One region of the Streptomyces sp. NPDC050161 genome, then DNA from elsewhere that is predicted to be linked to it. Evidence: riboswitches for the same ligand, from Rfam matches in the RefSeq annotation. Region 1 holds a riboswitch; each other region holds the start of a gene.
The links. A riboswitch is a leader RNA that binds a small molecule or an ion and turns the genes downstream of it on or off. The one in region 1 is predicted to bind cyclic di-AMP.
Positions count from the first base shown of each region.

Region 1 (3,510 bases):
GCGGCGATCCACGGCAGGACCGAGTGGTGCTCCTGGGAGATCCAGTGTCCTGCCCCCGCCCGCTGGGCGAGCAGTTCCCGCACGCTCGTGGCGAACCGCTCCCGGCGGTCCAGCGGCAGGTAGGTCAGTACGGCGGTGTGGAAGACGACCAGCGTCGCGTCGGCCGGTGCTTCGGCCGCGAGCGCGGGCAGTTCGTCGACGAGGTCGCCACGCACCATCCGGGGGCGCGGCGCTCCCCGTACGGCGTCGACGGCGGCCGGGAGGTGCTGCGCCCGCTCGGTCGCCCCGGGCCATACGAGCGCCTGGAGCCAGCGCAGCGCGTCGGGATCACCGACCGGGTCGAGCGGGTTCAGGTCGATGCCGGCCCGCCAGACGACCTCGGGCAGGCGTCCGGGCGGGGCCGCGGACGCGTCCGGCACCCAGGTCTCCCGGCTCGTACGGCACCGGAACGTCACGGGGCTGTCGTGCGGGCCGACCGCCACGGCCGCGCCCGCGTCCCCGCCGTCATCGAACGCGTACCGGTAGCGGTCCGGGTACAGGCACAGGCCGGCCGACGCGCCGACCTCCAGGAGGGCCAGCGGCTGGGGGAGGCGGGCCAGCAGCGGGAGGAGGGTGGCGCAGCGGGCCGGTTCGTTGGTCTGGGTGGCGCGCCGCATGATCACCGCGCGGACCTCGTCCCAGTGCCTGATGGTCCACTCGCGCCAGCGGCGGTAGGCGAGGTCGCCGCGCGGGCCCTGCTCGGCGTGCGGGCCGTCGAGATGGCGGACGGCGGCGAGGAGGAGGTTGGGCTGCTGCTTGTTGCCGGGTGGCAGCGAGCCCGCCAACAGCTCGCAGAATTCCGGGTCCTGGCTGATCCGCGCCGTCAGTTCCTCGTGGGCCTCGCACTGCCCGCGCGCCTGCCACCAGGAGAAGTCCCGGTAGCGATCCGCCAGTGTCTGCCCGTTGTTGACGAAGTTGACGACCATGATCAGACGCTACTTCCCTCACGTTCCGTGATTGCCGCGCACCCCTCTGCATAACAAGTGATGCACAATCACGCGCAGCCCGTTTCCCGCCAGAGGGTCAACTCGCCCTGTTTAGAACCTTGGTGGGCCTATAAGTCCAGGCCAAAGCTGGTGAGTAGGGGGTGCGGATTCGTGAGAACGCTTGGAAATCCGCGGCCATCTCTATTACTGTCCGATAACGGAGCGCGGTCGTCCCAGCCGTCGCAAGAGGCGGCACCGTGCGCCGACGCTGAATCCTGCAAGCGCTCTTCGGGCGCCTCGGGCATCACGGGCACCACCGCTGGTCACGACCTGCACGTTCACCGCAGCACGCCGCGATACACCGCAGTACCGCAGCATCGAAATTTCACGAACTGCCGTGAACTGCAGGGAACTTCCGTGAACTACGGGAAACGCCCTGGAATGCCGGATGGATCCCGAACCGCGCGGAGGGAACCGGGGAACCACCATCATGGGGTGAATCGGACGCCTCGCGCCAGAGGCCGCCCGTAGGAGACCTTCCTGCTCCGAACCCGTCAGCTAACCCGGTAGGCGAGAAGGAAGGAAAGGAGTGCGCCCCCGTGGCGTCCAACAGGTCTGCCCCCGAGGCTCCGTCCGCCTACGCCCTCGACGACACCGTCCCCTTCGACGGCCCCCGGCCGTCCGGCGGCCTCGGCCGTGACGACGCAGGCGAGGGCCCGTGGGAGGAATGGAACCCCACCGAGGAATCCGTCCGCGCCGCCCGCGGCAAACACCGGGTCGCCAAGCAGCGCAGCGGGGGATTCGCCCGCGGCGGCACGGTCCTCGGTGTCGGTGTCATCGCGGCGGTCGGCGCCGGCGGGATGGCCACGGCCGAGGGAAAGCCGCCGGTGCCGATCTCCGTGCCCGACCTCGGCGCGATCACCGACGACCTCTCGGAGAAGCTGCCGGACGCCGAGTCCCTGCCCGGCATCGGCCCCCTCATCTCGGACGAATCCGACGCGGCAGCCGACTCCGCGGCCGACTCCGCCGCACCGGAATCCGGCACCCCCGCCACCTCCGCCACCCACGCGTCGGCACCGCTCTCCTCCGCCGGCCTCACCCCGGCCGACGGCACCCAGGGGACGGGCGGCGCGGGCGAGGCGCTGCGCAGCCGCATCCTCCAGCAGGCCGACGCGCAGCAGAGCGCCGCCGAGCAGGACGCCCGTGACGCGGCCGAGCAGTCCGCCGTCGAACAGGCCGAGAAGACCGCTGCGGCGGCGCAGAAGAAGGCCGCGGCGGCCAAGGAGGCGGCGCGGGCCGAGGCCGAGCGGGAGGCGAAGGCGGCGGCCCACAAGAAGGCGGAGGCCGAGCGGCTCGCCGAACTCGCCAAGAGCTACCTCCTCCCGGTCACCTCGTACACCCTCACGGCGAGCTTCGGCCAGGCAGGCGACCGCTGGGCCGCCGACCACACCGGCCAGGACTTCGCCGCCCCCACCGGCACTCCCGTCAAGGCGGTGCACTCCGGCACCATCACCCAGGCGGGCTGGGCCGGTTCGTACGGCTACCGCGTCGTCCTCACCCTCGACGACGGCACCGAACTCTGGTTCTGCCACCTCTCGTCCATGGTGAAGACCTCGGGCAAGGTCGGCACCGGCGAGGTCATCGCCCGGGTGGGCGCCACCGGGAACGTCACAGGACCCCACCTCCACTTGGAGGTCAGGCCGGGCGGCGGCGACCCCGTCGACCCCATGCCCTGGCTGCGGGACCACGGCCTGAAGGTCTGACACCGGGCGGGGCGGGCACGGCGGTCACGGCACGGCCGGTCGGCGGGGCGGGTCCGATGAGGCGGGTCCGGCACGGCTGATCGGCCGACGAGGCGGGTCCGGCGCGGCTGACCGGTCGTGGGTCGGGCGGGGGCGGAATATTCCCCTCCCGCCCGACGCTGCCACCACGTATGACCGTTTCACGCAAGAACCTCGGCTCGCTGTCCGTCTCCCCGCTCTCCCTCGGTGGCAACGTCTTCGGCTGGACGGCCGACGAAGCCGAGTCGTTCGCCGTGCTCGACGCGTACGTGGCGGGCGGCGGCAACTTCATCGACACCGCCGACGCCTACTCGTTCTGGGTCGAGGGCAACAAGGGCGGCGAGTCCGAGACGGTGATCGGCAACTGGCTGGCCGCCCGCGGCAACCGCGCCGACGTCGTCATCGCCACCAAGGTCGGCGCCCAGCCGGGCCTCAAGGGCCTGTCCACCGCGACGATCAAGAAGGCCGTCGACGGATCCCTGAGCCGCCTGCGCACGGACTACATCGACCTCTACTACACGCACTACGACGACGAGTCGGTCGAGGTCGCGGAGTTCCTCACCGCGCTCGACGACCTCGTCAAGGCCGGCAAGGTCCGCGAGATCGCCGCGTCCAACATCTCGGCGCCGCGCCTGGAGGAGTCCCTGGCCTGCTCCGCCCGCGAGGGCCTGGCCCGCTACGTCGCCCTCCAGCCGCACTACAACCTGGTCTCGCGCGACACCTACGAGGGCGAACTGGCCGACGTCGCCGCCCGCCACGGCCTC
Region 1 is NZ_JBITJM010000038.1:13,744-17,253, forward strand. Features, by position in the region: gene ACIBK8_RS34475 (DUF2332 domain-containing protein) at 1-965, opposite strand, end outside; cyclic di-AMP (ydaO/yuaA leader) riboswitch at 1,398-1,553, shown strand; gene ACIBK8_RS34480 (M23 family metallopeptidase) at 1,565-2,728, shown strand; gene ACIBK8_RS34485 (aldo/keto reductase) at 2,899-3,510, shown strand, end outside.

Region 2 (3,510 bases), on a different contig from region 1:
CAGCTGGGTCAGCAGCGCGGTCAGGCTGGAGCTGCCGGCCGCCTGGGCGAGCGTCTCGTGGAACCAGCCGTCCAGCTGCGGCAGGTCGGCCGGGTGTGCGTGGCGGGTCCTTTCACGGCCCAGCCGGACCAGGCCGCGCAGCACCTTGAGGTGAGCCTCCGTGCGCCGGGCGGCTGCGCGGGCGGCGCCCAGCGGCTCCAGCAACGCGCGCAGGTCCAGCAGGTCGGCCGCCTCCTGGGCGGTCGGTTCGGCGACACAGGCACCGGCGTGATGCCGCGTGGTGACGAACCCTTCGGACTGCAGGGTGCGCAGCGCCTCACGGACCGGGACGCGGGAGACGCCGTAACGGGCCGCCAGAATGTCCTCGACGAGTCGCCTGCCCGGCTCCAGCGCACCGGAGACGATGTCCTCGCGAATTGCCGTGCAGACGACCTGCGCGGAAATATGGCCTCGCATCGTGGGTGCCTCCGCCGTCATTCCCGGGAAACGCCGCCGAGCGACGGCCTTTTGGCAACTCTATTCGAAGGCGGTGGCTTTTCGGATGCGTTCGTTCCTTCATGGATATCTTTTGGCCATGCGGTGCTGCGCCCGAAGGCCGCATCGCCCGTCCCCATGCGGATACGCCGAAGCCCCGGCCGCGGGAGGTGCCTGCGGGCGGGGCTTCGGTGTCTTCGCGTGCGGAGCGTCAGACGTTGACGCCGTGCGAGCGGAGGTAGGCGATCGGGTCGATGTCCGACCCGTAGTCCGGGCCGGTGCGGGCCTCGAAGTGCAGGTGCGGGCCGGTGACGTTGCCGGTGGCGCCGGAGAGGCCGATCTGCTGGCCCGGTGTGACGCTCTGGCCGACGGAGACGCCGAGCGACGACATGTGGCCGTACTGGGTGTAGGTACCGTCGTGCATCTTGATGACGATGTTGTTGCCGTACGCGCCGCCCGCGCCGGCCTCGACGACGGTGCCCGCACCCACGGCGTGGACGGGCGTCCCGGTGGCGGCGTGGAAGTCGATGCCGGTGTGGCTGCCGGACGACCACAGTCCGCTGGACGCCTTGTAGGCGGTGGAGACATACGAGCCGGTAACAGGCGCGACGAAGGCGTTGAGGCGCTTGCGCTCTTCGTCGCGGGCGGCGCGGGCCTTGGCCTCGCGCTCCTTGTCGGCCTTCTCCTTGGCTTCCTGCGCGCGGCGCTTGGCCTCTTCGGCCTGCTTCTTGGCCTCGTCCTCGGCCTTCTCCCTCGCCGCTGCGACCTCGGCGACGGCCTGCTGCGCGTCGGCCTGCGCCGCGACGTGGTCGGCGAGTTCGTCGCCGAGGACGACGGCGTGCGCGAGGCCGGCGTCCTGGGGGCTCGCGGGGGCCGTGGCGGCCAGCGCGGGCGAGGCCACGGAGGCGACGACGCCGGTGGCGGCGAGACCGGCTATGCCGGCGATGTTGCGGGTCGTCCGCGCGGTGCGGCTCGGACGACGGTGCTTCCCGGTGGCACGGGTGAACGCCATGTGCTGGCTTGTCCTTTCCTTCCTTCTCGCCTACCGGGTTAGCTGACGGGTTCGGAGCAGGAAGGTCTCCTACGGGCTCCTCCGGAGAGGCACCCGATTCACCCCAGGGGACATGTGGGTCCCCGGCTCCCCTGGCTCGCGCCGTACGGGGACTCGGCGATGACTGTCCGGTGCCACGGTTGCGGCGTACGGCTGACGAACAGCGGGGTTGACGCTAATCGGGGCGTCTTTCGATCGGCAAACAGAACCGGCAGTTTGTGCGAAGCGCCACACCTGCACCGCGCAACCAGCCGGGGGGAATGCGGACATAAAGGGGCTCCCGGGGCGGTTGAACACCCCGGGAGCCCCTGTGTCGCTCCATGGACGGCCGCCTACGGCAACCGTCCTGTCGGCACGTCAGCCGCTGACGACCGTCACCTCGCCGATGCCCAGCGCCTTGACCGGCTCGGCGATCTGCGCCGCGTCACCGACCAGGACCGTCACCAGCCGGTCCACCGGGAACGCGCTGACCACCGCGGCCGTCGCCTCGACCGTGCCGGTCTCGGCCAGCCGCGCGTACAACTGCGCCTGGAAGTCGTCCGGCAGGTGCTGCTCCACCTGGTCGGCGAGCGTCCCGGCGACCGCCGCCGCGGTCTCGTACCGGAGCGGCGCGACGCCGACGAGGTTCTGCACGGCGACATCCCGCTCGGCGTCCGTCAGGCCATCCGCCGCGAGGGTGCGCAGCACCGTCCACAGGTCGTCGAGCGCCGGGCCGGTGGAGGCGGTGTCCACCGAGCCGCTGATGGCGAGCATCGCGGCGCCCGTGTGCCCCCCGGGGGCATCGGGCGCCGAGGAGCGCAGCACCTGGCCGAAGGCGCGCACCCCGTAGGTGTAGCCCTTCTCCTCGCGCAGCACACGGTCGAGCCGCGAGGTGAGGGTGCCGCCCAGGCAGTACGTGCCGAGCACCTGCGCGGGCCACACCCGGTCGTGCCGGTCGGCGCCGATACGGCCGATGAGCAGCTGCGTCTGGACGGCACCGGGGCGGTCCACGATCACCACGCGGCCGGTGTCGTCGGCGGTGATCGGCGAGGGGGCGACCGGTTCGGCGAGCGAGCCGGTCCACGTGCCGACGGTCTCGGCGAGGGCGGCGTCCACGTCGACACCGGTGAAGTCGCCGACGATGACGGCGGTGGCCGTGGCGGGGCGCACATGGGCCTCGTAGAAGGCCCGTACCGCGGGGGCGTCGATGCGCTCGACGGTCTCCTCGGTGCCCTGGCGGGGCCGCGACATCCGGGAGGCGGCCGGGAACAGCTCCCTGGACAGCGCCACCGCGGCACGCCGCGCCGGGTTGGCGAGCTCGTGCGGGATCTCGTCCAGGCGGTTGCGGACCAGACGCTCGATCTCGCTGTCGGGGAAGGCCGGGGCACGCAGCGCGTCGGCGAGCAGGCCGAGCGCGCGGGCCAGCCGGGAGGCCGGCACTTCGAGGGAGACCCGGACACCGGGGTGGTCGGCGTGCGCGTCCAGGGTCGCGCCGCAGCGCTCCAGTTCGGCGGCGAATTCCTCGGCGTCGTGCTTGTCCGTGCCCTCGGACAGGGCGCGGGCCATGATCGTGGCAACGCCGTCGAGCCCCTCGGGCTCGGACTCCAGGGGCGCGACGATGTCGATCTCGACGGCGACGACCTGCTGCCCGGGGCGGTGACTGCGCAGCACCGTGAGCCCGTTGGGCAGCGCGCCGCGCTCGGGCGCAGGGAAGGCCCACGGCTTGGGCGCACCGCCCCGGGGCTGCGGGTGGAACTCCATCGCGGTCATGGCGGATTCTGCGGTCGCGGCGTCGCTCACTGGGCCGCCTCCTCGTCGTTGTCGGCGGTCTCGTCGGCCGCGGTCGGCTCGTACACGAGCACCGCGCGGTTGTCGGGGCGCAGCCGGGCCTGGGCGACGGCCTGCACCTCCTGCGGCGTGATCTCCAGGACACGCTGCACGGCGGACAGCGCGAGCTGCGGGTCGCCGAACAGGACGGCGTAGCGGCACAGTTCGTCGGCACGGCC
Region 2 is NZ_JBITJM010000027.1:56,998-60,507, reverse strand. Features, by position in the region: gene ACIBK8_RS31875 (GntR family transcriptional regulator) at 1-456, opposite strand, end outside; gene ACIBK8_RS31870 (M23 family metallopeptidase) at 686-1,486, opposite strand; cyclic di-AMP (ydaO/yuaA leader) riboswitch at 1,499-1,655, opposite strand; gene ACIBK8_RS31865 (M16 family metallopeptidase) at 1,883-3,265, opposite strand; gene ACIBK8_RS31860 (M16 family metallopeptidase) at 3,301-3,510, opposite strand, start outside.
Region 2: it holds a riboswitch for cyclic di-AMP, as region 1 does, so the genes downstream of both, ACIBK8_RS31870 (M23 family metallopeptidase) here and ACIBK8_RS34480 (M23 family metallopeptidase) in region 1, are expected to answer to the same signal.

Region 3 (3,510 bases), on a different contig from region 1:
GATCTGGTCGGAGTCGGCGACCAGCGCGACCTGCTCCAGGAAGTCGGCGAGGGCGCCCGGATTCTCCTCGCCGCGGTCCTGCTCGAACTCCAGGGCCACCGCGGCGAGTTCCTGGAGGTTCTCGATCCGGGTCTCGTCCTGCGGATCGGTGGAGGTCTGGAGTTCGGCGAGGTAGCCGGTGCGTTCCAGGACCGCCTCCAGGACGGTGGCCGGTCCTGCGCCGGATTCGACGATCGTGCGCAGCTCTTCCATCAGCGTGTTGAAGCGCCGGACGGCGTTGGCCGAGCGGGCGGCCATGCCGTACGCCTCGTCGACCCGGCGCAGGGCCTGCGGGAAGCTGATCTTCTCGCGGAGCGACAGGGCGTCGATCATCGCCTCGGCGCGGTCGCCGATGCCGCGCTTGGGGACGTTGAGGATCCGGCGCAGCGGGACGGTGTCCTCGGGGTTGGAGAGGACGCGCAGGTACGCGAGGACGTCGCGGACCTCCTTGCGCTCGTAGAAGCGGACGCCGCCGACGACCTTGTAGGGCAGCCCGACCCGGATGAGGATCTCTTCGAAGACACGGGACTGGGCGTTGGTGCGGTAGAAGACGGCGACGTCGCCCGCCCTGGCGTCGCCCGCGTCCGTCAGCCGGTCGATCTCGTCGGCGACGAACTGCGCCTCGTCGTGCTCGGTGTCGGCGACGTAACCGGTGATCCGGGGGCCCTCGCCCGCCTGTGTCCAGAGGTTCTTGGGGCGGCGGTTCTCGTTGCGTTCGATGACGGCGTTGGCGGCGCTGAGGATCGTCTGCGTGGAGCGGTAGTTCTGCTCCAGGAGGATCGTCGTGGCGTTGGGGTAGTCCTCCTCGAACTGGAGGATGTTGCGGATCGTGGCGCCGCGGAAGGCGTAGATCGACTGGTCGGCGTCGCCGACGACGCACAGCTCGGCGGCGGACTCGGGCGGGCCGACCAGCTCGCGCACGAGGGTGTACTGCGCGTGGTTGGTGTCCTGGTACTCGTCGACCATGACGTGCCGGAAGCGGCGGCGGTAGTGGGCGGCGACGTCGGGGAACGCCTGGAGGAGGTTGACGGTCGTCATGATGATGTCGTCGAAGTCCAGGGCGTTGGCCTCGCGCAGCCGCGCCTGGTACATCGCGTACGCCTCGGCCAGGGTCTTCTCGAATCCGTCGGCAGCCGTCCCCGCGAAGGTCTCCTCATCGATGAGCTCGTTCTTGAGGTTGGAGACCTTGGCGCTGAAGGACTTGGGCGGGAAGCGCTTGGGGTCGAGGTCCAGATCGCGGCAGACCAGGGCCATCAGGCGCTTCGAGTCGGCGGCGTCGTAGATCGAGAACGACGAGGTGAAGCCGAGCTGCTTGGACTCCCGGCGCAGGATGCGGACGCAGGCGCTGTGGAAGGTGGAGACCCACATGGCGTTCGCCCGCGGGCCGACCAGCTCTTCGACGCGCTCCTTCATCTCGCCCGCGGCCTTGTTGGTGAAGGTGATCGCGAGGATCTCGCCGGGGTGCACGCCGCGCGCGCCGAGCAGATGCGCGATGCGGTGGGTGAGCACCCGGGTCTTGCCGGATCCGGCGCCCGCGACGATCAGCAGCGGGCTGCCGGTGTGCACCACGGCCGCCTTCTGGGCGTCGTTGAGCCCCTCCAGGAGGGCGGCCGGATCGACCGCGGGGCGGGCGGCGCCGTCGCGGTAGTACGCCTCCCGGGGCACGGGGGCGTCGAACTTCCCGTCGAAGAGGTCGTGCGGAACCTCCTCCGGGGCCGGGCCGTGCTCGTCCTCGGGAGGGGGCGGGGGGTGCTCGCCCTTCGGGCCGAGATCCGCCAGGAAGCTGTCGTCAAAGAGGCTGCTCATCGCCCACCGAGTCTAGGCGGCCCCACTGACATCCGGTCCCGAAGTCCGGGAACGGCCGCACGGGAAGCGTCCCGGCCGTGCAGAATCCGTTTCGGAGACGTGGAGCCGTCTTCACAGGAGCCGCCCCGAGGCTTCCCCGCACTGCCCGAAACCGACATCCAACGCAATCACCGTCACCTCACCTTCAGGTCACGAAAAGGTTTCGGGCAATTCGAACATCAGCCTTCACAGGAGCCACACGAGTTGGCTACCGTGCTCGCTCGGGCAGCCCGCATCCCCGCGTACGACAGCGTGCGCACGGGTCGCCTCCGCCGAGTCCGGCCCTGCCCCTGGGCACCCGGAGCCGGGGACCCACCAGCACCACCGGGGTGAATCGATCGGTACGGCCGCCGCGCGCGGGCGTACGGACCGTAGGGCAAGCCTTCCGTCTGCGACACCGCCCGAACCCGACAGCTAACCCGGTAGGCGGTCCACGGAAGGAGTCGCCGGCCTTGGCGTCGCATCGCAAGCCGCGCACCCGCGTCCTCGCCTCACCCGGAAGCCGCCGCACGGCGGTCGGGATCACCACCGCAGCACTCGCCTCGGTCACACTGCTGTCGCAGTCCGCCGAAGCGGCCCCCAGAAGCCCCCGGCCGACCGTCGAAGACGTCAAGAAGAACGTCGACGACCTCTACCGCCAGGCCGAGGTGGCGACCCAGAAGTACAACGCCGCCAAGGAGCGCGCCGAGCAGCGGCGCGAGAAGGTGGCCGAACTCCAGGACTCCGCGGCGAAGCGCACCGACAAGCTCAACGCGTCCCGGCGGGAGCTGGGCACCTACGCCTCCGCGCAGTACCGCACCGGAGGCATGAGCCCGACCGCGCAGCTGATACTCGCCAAGGACCCGCAGCAGTTCGCCGACCGCAGCCACCTCATGGAGCGGCTGACCGGGCGTCAGCAGCAGGCGGTCGCCGACTACCAGGAGCAGCAGGCGGCGGCAGCGCACGAACGCGCCGAGGCCGTCCACAGCCTGGAACGGCTCCAGGAGTCCCAGACCTCCCTCCAGGAGTCCAAGCGGACGGTGCAGGGCAAGCTGACCGAGGCCCGGCAGCTGCTGTCCCGGCTGACCGCCCAGGAGAAGGCGCGGCTGGCCGAGCTGGAGCGCAAGAAGGAGGAAGCCGCCAAGCGCAAGGCCGACGACATGGCGCGCCGGCAGGCCGAGAAGGAACGCCAGGAGCACGGGGGCGACCGCGGGGGCGACGGCGGGTCCGGTGGCGGCTCGACGGACGGTTCGGGCGGCTCGGACGGTTCGGGCGGCGGGTCCGACGACGGCACGTCCCTCACAAAGGCCAAGAAGGCGCTCGCCTTCGCCCGCGCCCAGATGGGCAAGCCGTACGTCTGGGGCGCGACGGGCCCCAACTCCTACGACTGCTCCGGCCTGACGCAGGCGGCCTGGAAGGCGGCCGGGGTGAACCTGCCGCGTACGACGTGGGATCAGGTGAAGACCGGCGAGCGGGTGGCCACCAAGGACCTGCAACCGGGCGACCTGGTGTTCTTCTTCAAGGACATCAGCCACGTCGGGATGTACATAGGCGACGGCAAGATGATCCACGCCCCGAAGCCGGGCGCCAGCGTGCGGGTGGAGTCGATCTACTACATGCCGATCTACGGGAGCATCCGCCCGGCGT
Region 3 is NZ_JBITJM010000009.1:102,979-106,488, reverse strand. Features, by position in the region: gene pcrA (DNA helicase PcrA) at 1-1,845, opposite strand, end outside; cyclic di-AMP (ydaO/yuaA leader) riboswitch at 2,145-2,329, shown strand; gene ACIBK8_RS17370 (NlpC/P60 family protein) at 2,337-3,510, shown strand, end outside.
Region 3: it holds a riboswitch for cyclic di-AMP, as region 1 does, so the genes downstream of both, ACIBK8_RS17370 (NlpC/P60 family protein) here and ACIBK8_RS34480 (M23 family metallopeptidase) in region 1, are expected to answer to the same signal.

Region 4 (3,510 bases), on a different contig from region 1:
CGCGAGCGCCGCCTCCACCCCGCGCCGGTGAGGGTTGGCGGGCGCCATGCTGACCAGCGGCTGTCCGGCCAGACCGGACAGCGGCAGCCGTCCCTGGCCCGCCGACAGGGCGTGCCCCGGCGCCGTGACGAGCACCAGTTCCTCGGTCAGCAGCGGCTCCAGCCGCAGCCCCTCCGGTGTGGGCATCGGGTCGCCCGGCGCGTAGGCGTGCGTCAACGCCAGATCCACCTCGCCGAGCGCCACCGCCCGCATACCGAGCGGCGGTTCGTACTCCGTGACGCTCAGCTCCACGTCCGGGTGCGCACGGCGGAACGCGCTCAGCGCGGGCGGCAGCAGATGCGTACCGGCCGTCATGAACGTGCCCACCCGCAGCCGGCCGCCGGACAGGCCCGCCAGCTGCGCCAGCTCGTGCCGTGCCAGATCCAGCTCGTCCAGCGCCCGCCGGGCCCTGACCAGCAGCAGTTCCCCCGCGGCCGTCAGCCGCGCCCCGCGGTGGTGGCGCACCAGCAGCGCCGTCCCGGCCTCCCGCTCCAGCTTGGCGAGCTGCTGGGAGAGCGCGGGCGCGGTGTAGCCGAGCCGGTCGGCGGCCCGGGAAATCGATCCGGCCTCCGCGACCGCCACCAGGGCGGCCAGTCGCGTGGGGTCGTACATAAGAACCTCTTTAGCCAGACGAAGAAGATTGCCACTCCCCATTAAAGGCTCTGACCAGCGAGGATTGCCTCATGGACGGACGGCTGATCACCTTCACCGGAGTTGCCGCCGGCATGGTCGCCATGCCGGGCGCGGACTTCGCGGTCGTGGTGCGCAACGCACTCGGCTCGCGCCGGGCGGGGGTGGCCTGCGCGGTCGGGGTCGCGGGCGGGCTGCTCGTGCACACCGCCCTCGCGGTCGCCGGGCTCGCCGCCGTACTCGTCGCCGTGCCCGTGCTGTTCGGCGCCGTTCAGGTACTCGGCGGCGCCTATCTGCTCTACCTCGGAGGCCGCGCACTGCTGGCCGTCGTACGCGGTCCTGCCGACGCGGCGCCCACGGCGGACGAGGACGTCGTGGCACGGACCGGGGATGAGGCCGCCGCGCAGCAGGAAGCGCGTACCGGCGTCGGGCAGAGCCTGCGGCAGGGCTTCCTCACGAACGCGCTCAACCCCAAGGCGCCGGTGCTCTTCCTCAGCCTGCTCCCGCAGTTCGTCCCCGAGGGGCAGCCCGCGCTGCCGCGCACCCTGTTGCTCGCCATGATCGTCGTCGCGATGGCGCTGGTGTGGTTCCCCGCCGTCGCGCTGCTCGTCGACCGCCTCGGCAACTGGCTGCGCCGCCCGCGGGTCACCCGCGCCCTGGAGGCCACCACCGGCGCCCTGCTGACCACGCTCGGTGGCGTCCTCCTCGTCGAGGTGGCGCTCGCCTGACCGTGCCGCACGCACGCGGACGGCCGTCGCCGAGCGCCTCCCGGATGGTCAACGGCGGTCAGAGGTAAGGAAGTTCGGCCATCTCAGTGCGATGCGGCGGGTGACGGGTGACCGCTCACCTGACCCGCCCGTACCAGACGGCCTTGCTCCAGATCTTGTCCAGGCGGACGACGGTGCCGGTCCTGGGCGCATTCCAGATGCGGCCCCGTCCGGCGTAGATCCCGACGTGGTAAACACCCCTGCCCGCATGGAAGAAGACCAGATCGCCGACCCTGCGGGACGAGGCGGGCAGGTGCCGGGTGCGGTTGTACTGCGCAGCCGCGGTGCGCGGCAGCTTCTTGCCCGCGTGCTTGAACGCGTACTGCGTCAGCCCTGAGCAGTCGAATCGGTGGGGGCCCCGGGCGCCGTACTGGTACGGCGCCCCCTTCTTGGAGGCGGCGATCCGCAGCGCCGCGGACGAGACGCTCGACGCTTCGGCGTCGGTGGTCCCTCCGGGCGTCGGGATGATGCCGCCGACGGTGGCGAGTGCCAGAGCCGAAATCGTTCCGGCGCGGGCCACTGCTGTCGGTACGTGCCTGCGTACAGCCATGAGCGAACCCTTCGTCAGCCGCCTGCGAAGGAGGACCTGTCGGGTTCGGGCAGGCGAAGATGCCCGGCCGTGCGTACGGCTTCACCCCAAGGAGCCCGTCGGCCGTGGCGGCCGTGGCCCCGTCCTGCTCGGGTCCTCCGCTCCTGCCGTTCCAACCGCGTCGACCGGACATCCGGACGGCGGCAGGATTAGGCGCCCGTCCGGACCGCCCCGTCGCTGTGGCGGGGTCTTGTCGTCGAAGGGATCGTTACGCATGCGGCGCCCGAAATAAGCGCTGAAATGACCCTGTGTGACATTCGTCACATGGGAGCCATGTGGTGAGTTGCGCCGTTTGCGGTGCGCGGAGGCATCCAAGGCCGGGGCCGGGACCAGGCGTGGAACCCGGTGCGCCGCCGGGGTCAAGGCGACGTGCCGCAATCCGGGCGCCGTTCGTCGCGGACTTCGGTGCTAGCCCTTCCGGGCGAGCCGGGCAGGGGACGTGTCGCACGCCCGGTGCCCGGCGACACCGTGTGCGGCCCCTGCCTCATGTGTCCTCGGGCGGCACCGAGACGAGCCGGGCCCGGCGCTCGCCGTCGAGTGTCCGCAGTGCCCGGCCGAGCGTCCCGCCGTGCAGTTCGCTCTCGCCCCGCTCGTGCATCAGTGCCAGCGCGTCCCGCAGTCCGGCGGCCCTGCCCACCAGTGCCTGGGCGGCCCGCAGCCCGCCGTAGGTGTGCCCGCCACGCGCCGGGTTGATCCGGCCCAGCAGGTCAAGGACTTCCAGGTAACGGTCGATCAGTTCACCCTCGGCCCGGGTCAGCGCGGGCAGCGGAGGGAGTTCGGGCGCCGGCACCCGACGTCACCGTGCGCCGGTCGGCGCGGAGGTCTTGCGGGCGCGGGTGACCCCGTCGATCAGGCCGTACTCCTGGGCGGCGCCGACGTCGAAGATCTTGTCCCGCTCGATGTCGGCGGCGATCCGTTCGCGCGGCATGCCGGTGTGCCGTTGCAGCAGTTCCTCCAGCTTGTCGCGGGTGCGCAGCAACTCGTCCGCCTGGATGCGCAGATCGGTGGCCTGGCCCTGGACCGGCTCGCTGAGGGCGGGCTGGTGGATCAGCACCCGGGCGCCCGGCAGTGCCAGCCGCTTGCCCGGGGTGCCGGCGGCCAGCAGCACCGCGGCGGCGGACGCGGCCTGGCCCAGGCAGACCGTCGCCACGTCGCAGGTCACGTACTGCATCGTGTCGTAGATCGCGGTCATCGCGGTGAACGAGCCGCCGGGGGAGTTGATGTAGAGCGAGATGTCCTGCTCGGGGGCGGCGTGTTCGAGGTACATGAACTGCGCCATCACGTCGTTGGTCGAGGCGTCGTCGATGGGGGTGCCCAGGAAGACGATGCGCTCGCCGAGCAGCTTCGAGTAGGGGTCCATCGTGCGCGTGCCGTTGCTGGTGCGCTCGGTGAACTCCGGCAGGACGTAGCGGGCAGTGGGGTGCGGTGCGTACGGCAAGACTGCTCCTCTTCCGTAAAAAATGTACAGGACGTACATCCCGTTTA
Region 4 is NZ_JBITJM010000014.1:85,775-89,284, forward strand. Features, by position in the region: gene ACIBK8_RS22830 (LysR family transcriptional regulator) at 1-651, opposite strand, end outside; gene ACIBK8_RS22835 (LysE family translocator) at 723-1,397, shown strand; gene ACIBK8_RS22840 (C40 family peptidase) at 1,513-1,986, opposite strand; cyclic di-AMP (ydaO/yuaA leader) riboswitch at 1,991-2,191, opposite strand; gene ACIBK8_RS22845 (hypothetical protein) at 2,510-2,815, opposite strand; gene ACIBK8_RS22850 (ATP-dependent Clp protease proteolytic subunit) at 2,822-3,463, opposite strand.
Region 4: it holds a riboswitch for cyclic di-AMP, as region 1 does, so the genes downstream of both, ACIBK8_RS22840 (C40 family peptidase) here and ACIBK8_RS34480 (M23 family metallopeptidase) in region 1, are expected to answer to the same signal.